Regions from separate parts of the Kitasatospora sp. NPDC043949 genome, predicted to be linked through region 1. Evidence: riboswitches for the same ligand, from Rfam matches in the RefSeq annotation. Region 1 holds a riboswitch; the other holds the start of a gene.

Region 1 (7,060 bases):
GCCGAGGGCGGCGCAGACCCAGACGGCGTCGGGGTCGTCGATGGCGGAGAGGCCGGAGACCAGGCCTCCGCCGCCGCGGCGGAGGGTCAGCGTGCCGTCGTCCGCGGTGCCGAACGACACCGGTCCCCGATTGGAGGCCACCAGGACGGGGGCGGTGCCGGTCGCACTCGAACGTTCGGTCGTGAGATCGCCCATGGTTGGTACGTTGCCGGGGCTCCGGAGCGGCAAACCCTTTCGGTGGGTGTTCAGTGTCGGGTCGCGTACTCGGGCACGGTGTGCATGGGCGGGCGTTCCAGGGCGGTCACCGGGTGGGTGTGGGCGGTGAACTCCCGGCTCTGCGGGTCGCGGGTGAACTGGGTCAGCAGCGGGTGGACCAGGTCGGCCGAGGCCTTCAGCCGGTGGGTGCGGTCGAGGCGTTCGAGGGCGGTGCGGTAGATGGTGGCGGCCATCCGGCCGAGGGCCTGGCCGTCCTGGTGCCGGTGGTGCCGGACGCCGACGTCCACCTGGGCCAGGGCGTCCAGCCCGACCGTCTCCAGCGCGTCGACCAGCAGGCCGAGTTCGACGCCGTAGCCGGTGGGGAAGGGGAGCCGTTCGAGCAGCGCGCGGCGGGCCGCGTACTCGCCGCCGAGCGGCTGGACGAAACCGGCGAGTTCCGGCCAGTGCAGGTTGAGCAGCGGGCGGGCGACCAGTTCGGTGACCCGGCCGCCGCCGGCCGGGACCACCGCGCCCTCGGTCTCCAGCGGCCGGTCGTACATGGCCTTGACCAGCTGGATGTCCGGTTCGGTCAGCAGCGGGCCGAGGATGCCGGAGACGAAGGCCGGGTCGAACTCGCGCAGGTCGGCGTCGACGAAGCAGACGATGTCGCCGCGGGTGACCAGCAGCGAGCGCCAGAGCACCTCGCCCTTGCCGGGGACGGCGGGCAGCCGGGGCAGGATCGCGTCGCGGTACTCCACCCGGGCGCCGGCCCGGGCCGCGACGGCGGCGGTGGCGTCGGCCGAGCCGGAGTCGACCACGACGAGTTCGTCGACCAGCGGGAGGCGCTCCATCAGCTCGCGGCGGATGGTGCGGACGATGTCGCCGACGGTGGCCTCCTCGTCCAGCGCGGGCAGCACCACGCTGACCGTGTGGCCGGTCCGGCGCTTGGCCTCCAGCAGGGCGTGCACCGGCCGGTCGACCGCGCTCCACGAGCGGCGGCGCAGCCAGGACGCCGCCTGCGGGAGCAGCGCGGGGGTCGGTTCGGCGGGCACGGGACTCTCCTCGGCGGGGTCGGTGGGACGCGCCATCTCGCGTGGCGGACGATCCCGTTCGGGGTTGACGCCTTCGGATACAGTCTTCGTACAGCGGCCGGACCTTTGCACGCCGGGGTCGCCGTTGAGCACCACCACAATTTCACAAGCTCATCCAGAGGGACTGAGGGAACGGCCCGTTGACGTCCCGGCAACCTTCTCGCGCGGCTGTCTGTCGACAGGCCCCGGCGGGACAGGTGCCAATTCCGGCCTGTGGCGCGACCGTGCCACGGGGAAGATGAGGAGAGAGGCCTCCGCCATCATGGCTATCGACACTGTCGCACCCGCATCCGTGGACCTCGGCCCCGCCACCGCGCTGTCCTGTCGGGAGTGCGGCACCCGCTTCCCGCTCGGTCCGAGCTTCGCCTGCCTGGAGTGCTTCGGCCCGCTGGAGATCGCGTACGACTTCGGCAGCGAGGACGCCGAGGCGCTGCGCCGCCGGATCGAGGCCGGCCCGAGCTCGATCTGGCGCTACGCGCCGCTGCTGCCCGTCCCGGCCGACGTCGCCACCAAGCCCAACCTGAACCCCGGCTGGACCCCGCTGGTCAAGGCGGACAACCTGGGCCGCGAGCTGGGCTTCACCGCGCAGCTGCACATCAAGGACGACTCGGGCAACCCGACCCACTCGTTCAAGGACCGCGTGGTGGCCTGCGCCATCGAGGCCGCGCGGGCCTTCGACTTCACGACGCTCTCCTGCTCCTCCACCGGCAACCTGGCCGGCGCGGTGGGCGCGGCGGCTGCCCGGGCCGGCTTCAAGTCCTGCGTGTTCATCCCGCACGACCTGGAGCAGGGCAAGGTCGTCATGGCCGGGGTGTACGGCGGTGAGCTGGTCGGCATCGAGGGCAACTACGACGACGTGAACCGCTTCTGCTCGGAGCTGATCGGCGACCCGGCCGGCGAGGGCTGGGGCTTCGTCAACGTCAACCTGCGCCCGTACTACGGCGAGGGCTCCAAGACGCTGGCGTACGAGATCTGCGAGCAGCTCGGCTGGCGGCTGCCGGAGCAGATCGTCATCCCGATCGCCTCCGGCTCCCAGCTGACCAAGATCGACAAGGGGCTGCAGGAGCTGATCAGGCTCGGCCTGGTCGAGGACCGGCCGTACAAGGTTTTCGGTGCCCAGGCGGCGGGCTGCTCCCCGGTGTCGGCGGCGTTCAAGGCCGGCCAGGACGTGATCCGCCCGGTCAAGCCGGACACCATCGCCAAGTCGCTGGCGATCGGCAACCCGGCGGACGGCCCGTACGTGCTGGACATCGCCCGGCGCACCGGCGGCGCGGTCGAGGACGTCACCGACGCCGAGGTGGTGGACGCGATCCGGCTGCTGGCCCGGACCGAGGGCGTCTTCGCCGAGACCGCGGGCGGGGTGACCGTCGGCGTGCTGAAGAAGCTGGTGGAGACCGGCCAGCTGGACCCGGCCAAGGAGACCGTCGCGATCAACACCGGCGACGGCCTGAAGACCCTGGACGCCGTCGCCGGGGCCGGGATGACCGCCGTCATCCGCCCGACCCTGGCGTCCTTCCACGACGCCGGCCTCGCGTCCGCCTGAATCCCCCCACCCCGCTGGGCCCTGTCCGCTAGGAGAACCATGAGCGCCAACGTCCGTATCCCCACCATCCTGCGCACCTACACCGGCGGCGCCGCCGAGGTGGCCGCCGAGGGCGCCACCCTGGGCGAGGTCATCGCCGACCTGGAGAAGAACCACGCGGGGATCGCCGCCCGCATCCTGGACGACGCCGGCAAGCTGCGCCGCTTCGTCAACGTCTACGTGAACGACGACGACGTGCGCTTCGCCGAGGGCCTGGCGACCGGGATCGCGGACGGCGCCAGCGTCTCGATCATCCCGGCGGTGGCCGGCGGCTGCTGAGCCGCGCCCCGATCCGGGCACCCCGCCCGAGCCGCTCGTCCGACCGGCCGTCCGCGCGTACGGAATTCCGTTCTCCGTACGCACGGGCGGCCGGCCGCATTTCGGCGGGAATATGGCGGGGTCAAGTCGGAGTAGAGTGTGGCTCGGTTGGGAACAGGGCTTCCCCTCATCCTCACCCGCGAATCACCCGCGAATCGCCGGACGGTCGTCCGGCCGCTGAGACCGGTCGGGTGCCTGGGCCGTGAAACATGTCAGGCAGATGTCAGAATTCCCGCGGGGATTTGCAGTAATCCGTCCGCTATGTCCGGCGTGAAATGCCGAATTCCTCCCGCTTTGGCCCGTCCTGCCCCTTGGCGTGGTGCCGGAATTCCCCGCAGCTGACCCTGTTGCAGAGGGCGTCGATCCGGATACATTCAGCCGCGGTCGACGTAATCACCCGCTCACAGGGCGCCGTCAGGCACCCCCGGCGGAGGGTTGCGGCGTGCACGGCTGCGCCCAGGGGGGGTTCCCCGGGCCGGCCTTCAAACCAGACCCGGGCCCGCGACCTGCGGGCGCGTGAAGGGCCAGCACAGCACTAGGGGAGTTCGGAATGGCTCAGGGCACCGTCAAGTGGTTCAACGCGGAGAAGGGCTACGGCTTCATCGCGGTCGACGGTGGTGCGGACGTCTTCGTCCACTACAGCGCGATCCAGATGGACGGCTACCGCACCCTCGAGGAGGGCCAGCGGGTCGAGTTCGAGATCTCCCAGGGACAGAAGGGCCCGCAGGCGGACATGGTCCGCGCCGCGGTGTGACCCCCTTCCGACCCCAGGAGCTCGGCGCGGCCCACGGCTGGTGACCACTCGCTTCTCGACGGGCCCGTGCGACACGCGTCGTACGGGCCCGTCGGCGTTCCCCGGCGGGGAGTTGCGCGGGTCGGCGGGAGCGCCCCGGGCGGCTCGCGGGATCGCGATTGGGCTTGCACTCGACCACCCCGAGTGCTAATTATTGGCGTTAGCACTCACAGCGTGAGAGTGACAGCGGACCGGGTCGGTGAGGCCCCCGGGAGCGGTAGGGGAAAGGACCCCCGCACACCAGGGCCGTCCGTCGCGGGCACCCCTTGGTCCGAGCAGTCGACCGTGTCCCGGAGGACCACTTCTGATGGCCAAGATCATCGCCTTTGATGAGGAAGCTCGCCGCGGCCTTGAGCGTGGCATGAACCAGCTCGCCGACGCAGTGAAGGTCACGCTCGGCCCCAAGGGTCGCAACGTCGTGCTGGAGAAGAAGTGGGGCGCCCCCACGATCACCAACGACGGTGTCTCCATCGCCAAGGAGATCGAGCTCGAGGACCCCTACGAGAAGATCGGCGCGGAGCTCGTCAAGGAGGTCGCCAAGAAGACCGACGACGTCGCGGGTGACGGCACCACCACCGCCACCGTGCTCGCCCAGGCCCTGGTTCGCGAGGGTCTGCGCAACGTCGCCGCCGGCGCCAACCCGATGGCCCTGAAGCGCGGCATCGAGAAGGCCGTCGCCGCCGTCTCCGACCAGCTGCTGGCCCAGGCCAAGGACGTGGAGACCAAGGAGCAGATCGCCTCCACCGCCTCCATCTCGGCCGCCGACACCCAGATCGGCGAGCTCATCGCCGAGGCCATGGACAAGGTCGGCAAGGAAGGCGTCATCACCGTCGAGGAGAGCAACACCTTCGGTCTGGAGCTCGAGCTCACCGAGGGCATGCGCTTCGACAAGGGCTACATCTCCGCCTACTTCGCGACCGACCTGGAGCGCATGGAGGCGACCTTCGAGGACCCCTACATCCTCATCGCCAACTCCAAGATCGGCTCGGTCAAGGACCTGCTGCCGCTGCTGGAGAAGGTCATGCAGAGCGGCAAGCCGCTCGTCATCATCGCCGAGGACGTCGAGGGCGAGGCCCTGTCGACCCTGGTCGTGAACAAGATCCGCGGCACCTTCAAGTCCGTCGCCGTCAAGGCCCCGGGCTTCGGCGACCGCCGCAAGGCCATGCTCGGCGACATCGCCATCCTCACCGGTGGCACCGTGATCTCCGAGGAGGTCGGCCTCAAGCTGGAGAACGCCGGCATCGACCTGCTGGGCACCGCCCGCAAGGTGGTCATCACCAAGGACGAGACCACCATCGTCGACGGTGGCGGTGACAGCGAGCAGGTCGCCGGCCGCGTGAACCAGATCCGCGCCGAGATCGAGAACAGCGACTCGGACTACGACCGCGAGAAGCTCCAGGAGCGCCTCGCCAAGCTGGCCGGCGGCGTGGCCGTCATCAAGGCCGGCGCGGCCACCGAGGTGGAGCTCAAGGAGCGCAAGCACCGCATCGAGGACGCCGTCCGCAACGCGAAGGCCGCCGTCGAGGAGGGCATCGTCGCCGGTGGTGGCGTCGCGCTGCTCCAGGCCTCGGTCGCCTTCGACAAGCTGGAGCTGGAGGGCGACGAGGCCACCGGTGCCAACATCGTCAAGGTCGCGCTGGAGGCCCCGATCAAGCAGATCGCGACCAACGCCGGCCTGGAGGGTGGCGTCGTGGTGGAGAAGGTGCGCAACCTCCCCGCCGGTCACGGCCTGAACGCGGCCACCAACACCTACGTCGACCTGATCGCCGAGGGCATCATCGACCCGGCCAAGGTGACCCGCTCCGCGCTGCAGAACGCCGCCTCCATCGCGGCGCTGTTCCTCACCACCGAGGCCGTCATCGCCGACAAGCCGGAGAAGGCCGCTGCGGCCGCCGGCGGCGGCATGCCGGGCGGTGACATGGACTTCTGATCCTGATCGCACCGATCGGATCGGCTGGTTCCTGATCGTGTGGGCGGTCCCCTTCGGGGGGCCGCCCACACGGCGTTCTACCGGAGAATGGACAGATGGCTTCCGACGACATCGAGACCGCGCTGCACAACGCGCGGGCGCTGATCCTGGCCGACCTCACCTCGCGGGACGTGGCGGACGCCGCCGTCGTCTCCCTGGTGGAGCAGGCCGTGACGCACCGCCGCTGGTGGTTGGAGCAGTGGCCGGACGGCACCGGGTACGTGCTCGGGCTGGTCGCCCAGGACGTCCAGGACGCGCTGCTGGAGGCGTACGGGCGCTGGCCGCTGTGCACCGCCTGCGCCGCCGACGGGGACCCGCACGCGCTCGGCGTGGAGCCGGAGCTGGGGCCGGAGCCGCACTGGGTGTGCGGCAAGCAGGGCGCGGTGGTCGCGCCGGTGGGGGAGCTCTCCTAGCCCGCTCGTGGTCCGCTCCCAGCCCGCTCCTGGTCCGTTCCCAGTCCGCTCGTGGTCCGCGTCGTGGACCGGGCGGCGGGAGTACTGGACCTATAGGTAGGTTGACGATATATGTAGTCGTATGACTGAACGCTCGATGCAGGAGCCGACGCTGCTGCTGCTCACCGCTCTGGCGGACGCCCCGAGACACGGCTACGCCCTCATCCAGGAGATCGCCGCCATCTCCGAGGGCCGGGTCAAGATGCGCACCGGCACCCTGTACGGCGCCCTCGACCGCCTGCTCCAGCAGGGGCTGATCGAGGTCGCCGCGGAGGAGGTCGTGGACGGGCGGGCGCGGCGCAGCTACGCGCTGACCAGCGTCGGCCGGGAGGCGCTGGCCTCCGAGGCGGAGCGGCTGCGGGCCGTCGCCACCGAGGCGGAGCGCCGTCTCGCGAACGTCTGGTCGGCGCTCCAGGGCAAGCCGGAGCCGGAGGGGAAGTCGATGATGAGGGGGTTCTTCGCATGACCATGACCACACCGACGATGGGGGCGCCTTCGACCGCGCTGCGGGCGGCGCTGCAGTTCTACCCGCCCCGCTACCGCCGGGAGCGCGGCGAGGAGCTGGCCGCGGTGTTCGCCGACACCACGGCGGAGGCGGGCCGCTCGGCCGTCGCCCGTGAGGCGTTCGACCTGGCCGCGTACGGGCTGCGGGTGCGGCTC
Region 2 (7,060 bases), on a different contig from region 1:
ACCCCGCGCGGTGGCGCCATGATCACCGGAACGTCCAGGTCCTGCCCGTCGAACACGCAGGTGACCTCCGCCTGCGTGCGCTGGGCCAGCATCGCCAGCCCGCCCAGCAGCCGGATCCGCTGCTGCTCCAGCGGCAGCGTCGGATAGCCCGTCTTGGTCACGTTGTAGCCGTCCACCACCAGGTGCACCTGCGGGATCGCCAGCAGCTGGTCCAGCAGCGCCGGATCGTCGTCGGCCAGACCGCGCCGGGCCACGTCGTGCGGCGAGGCCGCACCCGGCACCACCGCCTCCACCAGGTCCCCCGGCCGGATCTGGGAGACCGGCAGCGCCAGCTCCCGCTGGAGCCCCTGCGCCGACTGCAGCACCGTGTCCAGCAGCAGCCGCAGCCGCATGTCCTCGACGCTGCGGCCCTCGCGGGCCGACCGGCGGCCCTGCTCGGCCGCCGTCTCCAGCTCGCCGACCCGGTGCCGCAGCCGCCGCGCCTCGGACTCCGCGGCGCCACGCTCGGCGGCCGCCTGCGCCCTCGCGGCCTCCAGCTCGGCGGTCAGCCGCCTGGTCTCGGCCTGCGCCCGGCGGGTGTCGCTCTCCAGCGAGCGCACCTTCTTCCGCAGCGACTCGGCCTCCCGGCGGACGTCCTCGGACTCCGCGCGCTGCCGCTCCAGGTCCGCCCGGGCGGCGGACCGCAGCTCGGCGAGCTCCGCCTGCAACTTCTCCGCCAGCCGGGTGGCCTCGGCGGCCGCGCCCTCGGCGCCGGCCCGCTCGGCCTCCTCCCCGGCCTCGGCCACCAGCCGGCTCCAGCCGGCCGACCGCACCAGGTAGGCGGCGGCCGCGACGTCCATCGGATCGGCGGCGCCCGGAACGCTGCCCGACTCCAACGCCTTCACCAGGTCCGGCTGGCCCAGCCTCAGCCGCTCCGCTATCCGCACCCGGAACGCCGGCTCCGACTCCAGCGCCGCGGCCAGCGCCGTGGCCGCGTACTTGGCCCGCCGGGCCGGGGTGAACTTGACGTACTGGCGCAGGCTCTGCGGCAGCTCGCCGGGCGGCAGCCCGCCGAGCGCGTCCGAGGCCAGGCCGACCACACGCCGGCGCACGCCCTCGGGCAGCGGCCGGTCCAGCTTCTCGGCACCACGCTCCGGCGCCACCTCGCCGGAACCCGCCGCCCCGCCGACGGCCGCGGGCTCGGACGGAGCCGCGTCGGCGGCCCGCGCCTGCACGGCCGCAGCGGGCTGAAGCCCCTGCGCTTCGGCGGGCTCCCTCGCTGCGTCCACCACGTCCTCGGCTCCGATCCTGGTCCTACGGGGTCACGGCCCGCGGCCGCCGCCCTGTCGTCACGCTCCGTGCGTCCTGTCTGTATTGTCCCAGCGCGGCGGGCAGGCGCGCCGCGCACCCGCCCCCGCGCCGTCGGGCGTCAGCCCTGGTCGGCGGAGGCCTCCGCGTTCTCGGCGCCCGGACGGGCCACCAGCTCAACCTGGTCCACGGCGTTGCACCAGCGGCAGCGCACCGACTCGATCGTCTCGCTCAGCACCTCGGTCTCCTCGACCTTGGACTCGCCGGCCAGGTCGAAGTGCAGGAACTCGGTGACCCGCGCGGTGCGGGTCACGTCGAAGCGGGTGAGGTTTCCGCACAGGGTGCAGCGCCAGCGCGTCTCGGCGGTCAGGGCGGGGACGGTCATCGGGGGTCCTCTCGGGTGGTCCCTGGGTGGGCTAGGCGCTCCCCCCGGAGCCCCGGCGTCGGCGGCGGGAGGCGGGATTGCCCGCCCCAAGCCTATTGCCTGAGGCAACCATCCCGGCCACCAGTCAGGAGAACGAGCGGGCTAGTCCACCTGCCGTACAAGGCCGTGTCACACGCCCGACACGGAGGGATGCTTGGCCCCATGGCACTGACGGCCCCCGGGCACACCGACGCGCGGGGCGAGCACCCGTCCGTGCCCGCCCCGGCGGTCACCTACGCCCTGATCGCGGTCAACACCCTGGTGTTCCTGCTGGGCCCGGCCGCCGGGCTCAACCCGCTGTACGGCACCGGCCAGTCCCGGCTCTGCGCGGAGCAGCGGTACGAGCAGCGCTGGGGCGTCATCCCCGCCGAGGTGCTGGCCGGCCGCCCGCTGACCGCCGAGCAGCTGGCCCAGGCCCCCGACCCGGCCCCGGGCTGCCCGGCCGCGCCCACCCCGGGCAAGCACCCGGCGCTGTCCGTCCTCACCGGGCTCTTCGTGCACGCCGGCTGGCTGCACCTGCTGGGCAACCTGCTCTTCCTCCACGTCTTCGGCCCCACCGTCGAACGGCGGCTGGGCCGGGCCCGGTTCGCCGTCTTCTACCTGGCCGCCGGCAGCCTGGCCACGTACGGCTTCGCCCTCGCCGAGGCGCACTCCCCGGGCTCCACCCGGGTGCTGATCGGCGCCTCCGGCGCGATCTCCGCCGTCCTCGGCGCCTACCTGCGCTTCCATCCGCGCGCCCGGGTGACGACGCTCGTCCCGCTGCTGCTGTTCCTGCCGCTGCGCTTCCCGGCCTGGCTGGTGCTCGGCCTCTGGTTCGCCCTGCAGTGGTGGTCGGTCCACTCGGCCGGGCCCGGGGTGGCCTATCTGGTTCACGTGATCGGCTTCTCGGCGGGCTTCCTCTACGCCTGCACGGCGGTCAGCCACCCCCCGAGACGACCCGGCTGACGCCCGATACGCTGGCGGCACCCCACAAAGGAGCCCGAACAGTGATCACCGCCATCGTCCTGATCAAGACCAGTGTCGACCGCATCCCGGAGATCGCCGAAGCCATCGCGGCCATCGAGGGCGTCAGCGAGGTGTACTCGGTGACCGGTGGCTACGACCTGGTGGCGATGGTCCGGGTGCGCCGGCACGACGATCTGGCCGCGGTCATCCCGGGCCGGCTGAACAAGGTCCCGGGCGTGGCCCACACCGAGACCCAGATCGCCTTCCGCACCTACTCCCAGCACGACCTCGAGGCCGCCTTCGCCCTCGGCCTGGACGAGTAGGCCCCTCGGCCCCGCCGACCGGGCCCCTCAGCCCTGCTGACGCCCCCGGTCGACCTGCACGGTGGCGACGCAGCGCCCGCCCTCGTTGCGGTAGTTCCACGCGGCACCGTCCGTGACCAGCTCGCGCACGGCGGTCAGGAAGCGGTCGACGTGCTCGTCCGGGGTCCCGGCCCCGAAGCTCACCCGGATCGCGTTCAGGCTGCGCTCGCCGGGCAGCGACGGCTCGGGCGCCCCGCACTCGGAGGGGGAGACCTCTTCGTCCCCGAGCAGGGTGCGCAGCAGCGGGTGCGCGCAGAACAGGCCGTCGCGGACCCCGATGCCGTACTCGGCGGACAGCGCGGCCGAGAAGTGCGAGCTGTTCCAGCCCTGGACGACGAAGGACAGCACGCCCACCCGGGCCGCCTCGGCGCCGAACAGGGTCAGCACCTTGACCTGCGGGATCTCCGCCAGCCCGGCGGTCAGCCGGGCGATCAGCTGCCGCTCCCGGGCCTCCAGCGCGTCGAAGCCCGCCTCGCTCAGCGCCCGGCAGGCCGAGGCGATCGCGTAGGCGCCGATGACGTTCGGCGAGCCGGCCTCGTGCCGGGCCGGACCGGAGTGCCACTGGACGGCCACCGAGCCGTCGGTCTCCCGGGCCACCGTCCGGGTCGCCCCGCCGCCGGCCAGGTACGGGTCGGCCGCGTCCAGCCAGTCCGCCCGGCCGGCCAGCACGCCGGCGCCGAAGGGCGCGTAGATCTTGTGGCCGGAGAAGGCGATCCAGTCGACGTCCAGCTCGCGCACCGAGACCCGGTGGTGCGGAGCCAGCTGGGCGGCGTCCAGCACCACCCGGGCGCCGTGCCGGTGCGCGGTCCCGGTCAGCTCGGCGACCGGCCACAGCTCGCCGGTCACGTTGGAGGCTCCGGTGACGCAGAGCAGCTTGGGGCCCTCGGGCGCCTCGGCGAGCGCGGCGTCCAGGGCGGCGACCGCCTCGGCGTGCGAGCGCGGCGCGCGCAGGTAGTGGACGTCGAGCCCGGCGTGCGCCCAGGGCAGCAGCGAGGCGTGGTGCTCGGTCTCGAAGGCGAACACCCGGGTCCCGGCCGGGACGGCCGAGGCGAGCAGGTTCAGCGAGTCGGTGGTGGCCCGGGTGAAGACCACCTGGTCGCCCTCGCGCAGGTCGAGGAACTCGGCGACGGTGCGGCGGCTCTGCTCGAACAGGTCGGTGGACAGCTGGGAGAGGTACCCCGCGCCGCGGTGCACGCTGCCGTAGTAGGGGGCGTAGGCGGAGACGTCGTCCCAGACCCGCTGGAGCGCCGGGGAGCTGGCCGCGTAGTCGAGGGCCGCGTACCCGACCTTCTCGCCGCTGGCGAGCGGGACCTGGACGTCGTGGCCGAGGACGGCGAGGGGGGCGCAGATTTCGGTGGCGATCGACATGAGGATGCACTCCTTCTGGGGGTGTGGGACCCCGGGAGTGCTAAGTCGTCGGGCGTCCGCGCTTGCCGCACGGACGATTCGCCGAGCGACCCGGTCCTCACCCAGGGCACCCCGCCACGGACGGAGGGTTGCCGGACAGCAAGCTGGGGCTTGACGCTGTCACTCATGACCTGGCCAAGACTCTAGGTCGCGCCCAGCGAGTGGTCAAACAGGCATCCACCATCCGGACAGCCGAGGAGCCCGCGCCGGCGTTCCGGCACGGGCTCCCAAGTACCGCCTCACACCCGGCTGGTGGCCTCCGACCAACGCCGCAGCAGCTCCTGCGCCGCGCCCGAGTCGATGGCCCGCTCGGCCCGCGCCATGCCCGCCGCGAGCTGTTCGGTGAGCGGCGCCTCACCCAGGTCGAGCGCGACCAGCGCCGCCGCCGTGTTCATCAGGACGGCGTCCCTCACCGCCCCGCGCTCGCCGGCCAGCAGCCGCCGCGCGACCTCGGCGTTGTACGAGGGGTCCGCCCCGCGCAGCGCCTCGATGCCGACCAGCTCGACGCCGACGTCCCGCGGGTCGAAGGCGGTCTCGGTGACGGTCCCGTCCCGCACGATCCACACCTGCGAGGTGGTGGTGATGGTCAGCTCGTCCAGGCCGTCGTCGCCCCGGAAGACCAGGCCGGTCGAGCCGCGCCGGGCGAGCACGCCGGCGATCAGTCCGGCGAGCCGGGTGTCGAAGCAGCCGATCGCGTGCGAGGTGACCTTGGCCGGGTTGGTCAGCGGGCCGAGGATGTTGAACGCGGTCGGCACCCCGAGGTCGCGCCGGGCGGTGGCGGCGTGCCGCATCGACGGGTGGAACTTGGCCGCGAAGCAGAAGGTCAGCCCGACCTCCTCGGCGATCTCGGCGACCCGCCGGGCCGACAGGTCGAGGCGGACGCCGAGCTTCTCCAGCACGTCCGAGGAGCCGCTGGCCGAGGAGGAGGCCCGGTTGCCGTGCTTGACCACCTTGGCGCCGGCCGCGGCCGCGACGATCGCCGACATGGTGGAGATGTTGACGGTCTTGGCCCGGTCGCCGCCGGTGCCGACGATGTCCACGGCCGGGCCGGGGATGTCCAGCGGCTCGGCGTGCGCGTACATCGCGTCCACCAGGCCGGTGATCTCGTCGACCGTCTCACCCTTGGCCCGCAGCGCCACCATGAACCCGGCCACCTGGACGGGGGACGCCTCGCCGCTCATGATCCGGTCCATCGCCCACGCGGTGGCCGAGCGGTCGAGGTCCTCCCCCTTCAACAGCGCCGCCAGGACGTCCGGCCAGGTGCGGACCACCTGCGCGGGTGCGGTACCACCGTTCGCAGGGTTCACGTTCACCATGGCTGACTCCAGCTGTTGTCGGGTTCCCCGCGGCGGGGGGACGTCCGTACGGATGGAGTCAGCCTATCGACCGGCGGGGTTCCCCCGGCGGCGTCTTCTCTAGTTCTGAGACGGCACCGCTCAGCGGCTGACGGGCGCCCGCTTGGCCAGCCGCGCCCGCAGCAGGGTGGCGACCGCCTCGGCCAGCGCCACCGGGTCCACCGGGCGCGAGATCGCGGCGTCGGCCCGGCTCCAGGCGGCCAGCCAGGAGTCCTGCGGCCGGCCGATCAGCACCAGCACCGGCGGGCAGCCGTAGATCTCGTCCTTGAGCTGGCGGCCGAGCCCGAGCCCGCCGGCCGGCACCGCCTCGCCGTCCAGGATGCAGAGGTCCACGCCGCCCTTCTCCAGTGCCTTCAGCACCGCGGGGGTGGTCGCGCACTCCAGGTAGGACAGTTCCGGAAGGTCCTCGACGGGCCGGCGGCCGAGTGCCGTCAGCACCTGCTCGCGGGTGTTGCGGTCATCGCTGTAGACGAGGACGGTGAGCGTCTCGTCGGTCGTGTACGCCATGGGCCCTGCTCCCTCAAGTGTGATCCGGACCACGTTCGCCTGATCCGGATGCTACTCCCGATCACCCGTCGCCGAGTCCCCCTCGCGGACCTTCCTCCTCAGCCGCCGCGCCCGCGACTCACCCGCCCGGAGGACGGCCCGTCACCCGGACCCGTCCAGACCACCCGTACGGCCGATAAGGGGCCCGCGCATTACCCCCGGAGGCTCCGCCAAGCGTGCAACGACGCGCTGGGCAACGGGGTCGCGGGCCCCTTCGAGGAACCGTCAGAAAAGGGACACGCCGCTGCTCAGCCGCCATTGGGGCCCCCCACCGCCCTCCAGGGGGGCATACCGCACGCACCGGACACTCCGAGGGACACCCCCCGGCGTGAAGACGGAATAAGGGACCGACATAATGTCCGTCGTGGCGACAGCAACAGCAGTAGAAACCGGGCACGCGCACGGATCGGTCAACCGGCCGAACATGGTCAGCGTCGGAACGATCGTCTGGCTCAGTTCCGAGTTGATGTTCTTCGCGGCCCTCTTCGCGATGTACTTCACGCTCCGCTCCGTCAAGGGAGCCGAGTTCTGGACCGAGAAGGCGCACGCCCTCAACGTGCCCTTCTCCTCGGTCAACACCACGATCCTGGTGCTCTCCTCGCTGACCTGCCAGCTCGGCGTGTTCGCTGCCGAGCGCGGGGACGTGAAGAAGCTCCGCTCGTGGTTCGTCATCACCTTCGTGATGGGCGCGATCTTCATCGGCGGCCAGATCTTCGAGTACACCGAGCTGGTCA

Evidence for each region. A riboswitch is a leader RNA that binds a small molecule or an ion and turns the genes downstream of it on or off. The one in region 1 is predicted to bind S-adenosylmethionine.
Region 2: linked by a shared signal. The riboswitch ahead of AC07AL_RS05100 (aminotransferase class V-fold PLP-dependent enzyme) and the one ahead of thrC (threonine synthase) in region 1 are both predicted to bind S-adenosylmethionine.

What each region holds. Positions count from the first base shown of each region.
Region 1 covers NZ_JBWKEQ010000011.1:77,368-84,427, forward strand. Annotated here, with positions in the region: gene AC07AL_RS11900 (alpha,alpha-trehalose-phosphate synthase (UDP-forming)) at 1-195, opposite strand, end outside; gene AC07AL_RS11905 (glucosyl-3-phosphoglycerate synthase) at 246-1,223, opposite strand; SAM riboswitch class I at 1,395-1,531, shown strand; gene thrC (threonine synthase) at 1,549-2,829, shown strand; gene AC07AL_RS11915 (MoaD/ThiS family protein) at 2,869-3,147, shown strand; gene AC07AL_RS11920 (cold-shock protein) at 3,737-3,940, shown strand; gene groL (chaperonin GroEL) at 4,287-5,909, shown strand; gene AC07AL_RS11930 (hypothetical protein) at 6,005-6,361, shown strand; gene AC07AL_RS11935 (PadR family transcriptional regulator) at 6,483-6,866, shown strand; gene AC07AL_RS11940 (hypothetical protein) at 6,863-7,060, shown strand, end outside.
Region 2 covers NZ_JBWKEQ010000004.1:13,104-20,163, reverse strand. Annotated here, with positions in the region: gene AC07AL_RS05120 (NYN domain-containing protein) at 1-1,214, opposite strand, end outside; gene AC07AL_RS05115 (hypothetical protein) at 1,409-1,672, opposite strand; gene AC07AL_RS05110 (rhomboid family intramembrane serine protease) at 1,874-2,656, shown strand; gene AC07AL_RS05105 (Lrp/AsnC ligand binding domain-containing protein) at 2,698-2,979, shown strand; gene AC07AL_RS05100 (aminotransferase class V-fold PLP-dependent enzyme) at 3,007-4,386, opposite strand; SAM riboswitch class IV at 4,440-4,557, opposite strand; gene trpD (anthranilate phosphoribosyltransferase) at 4,665-5,741, opposite strand; gene AC07AL_RS05090 (response regulator) at 5,862-6,287, opposite strand; gene ctaE (aa3-type cytochrome oxidase subunit III) at 6,682-7,060, shown strand, end outside.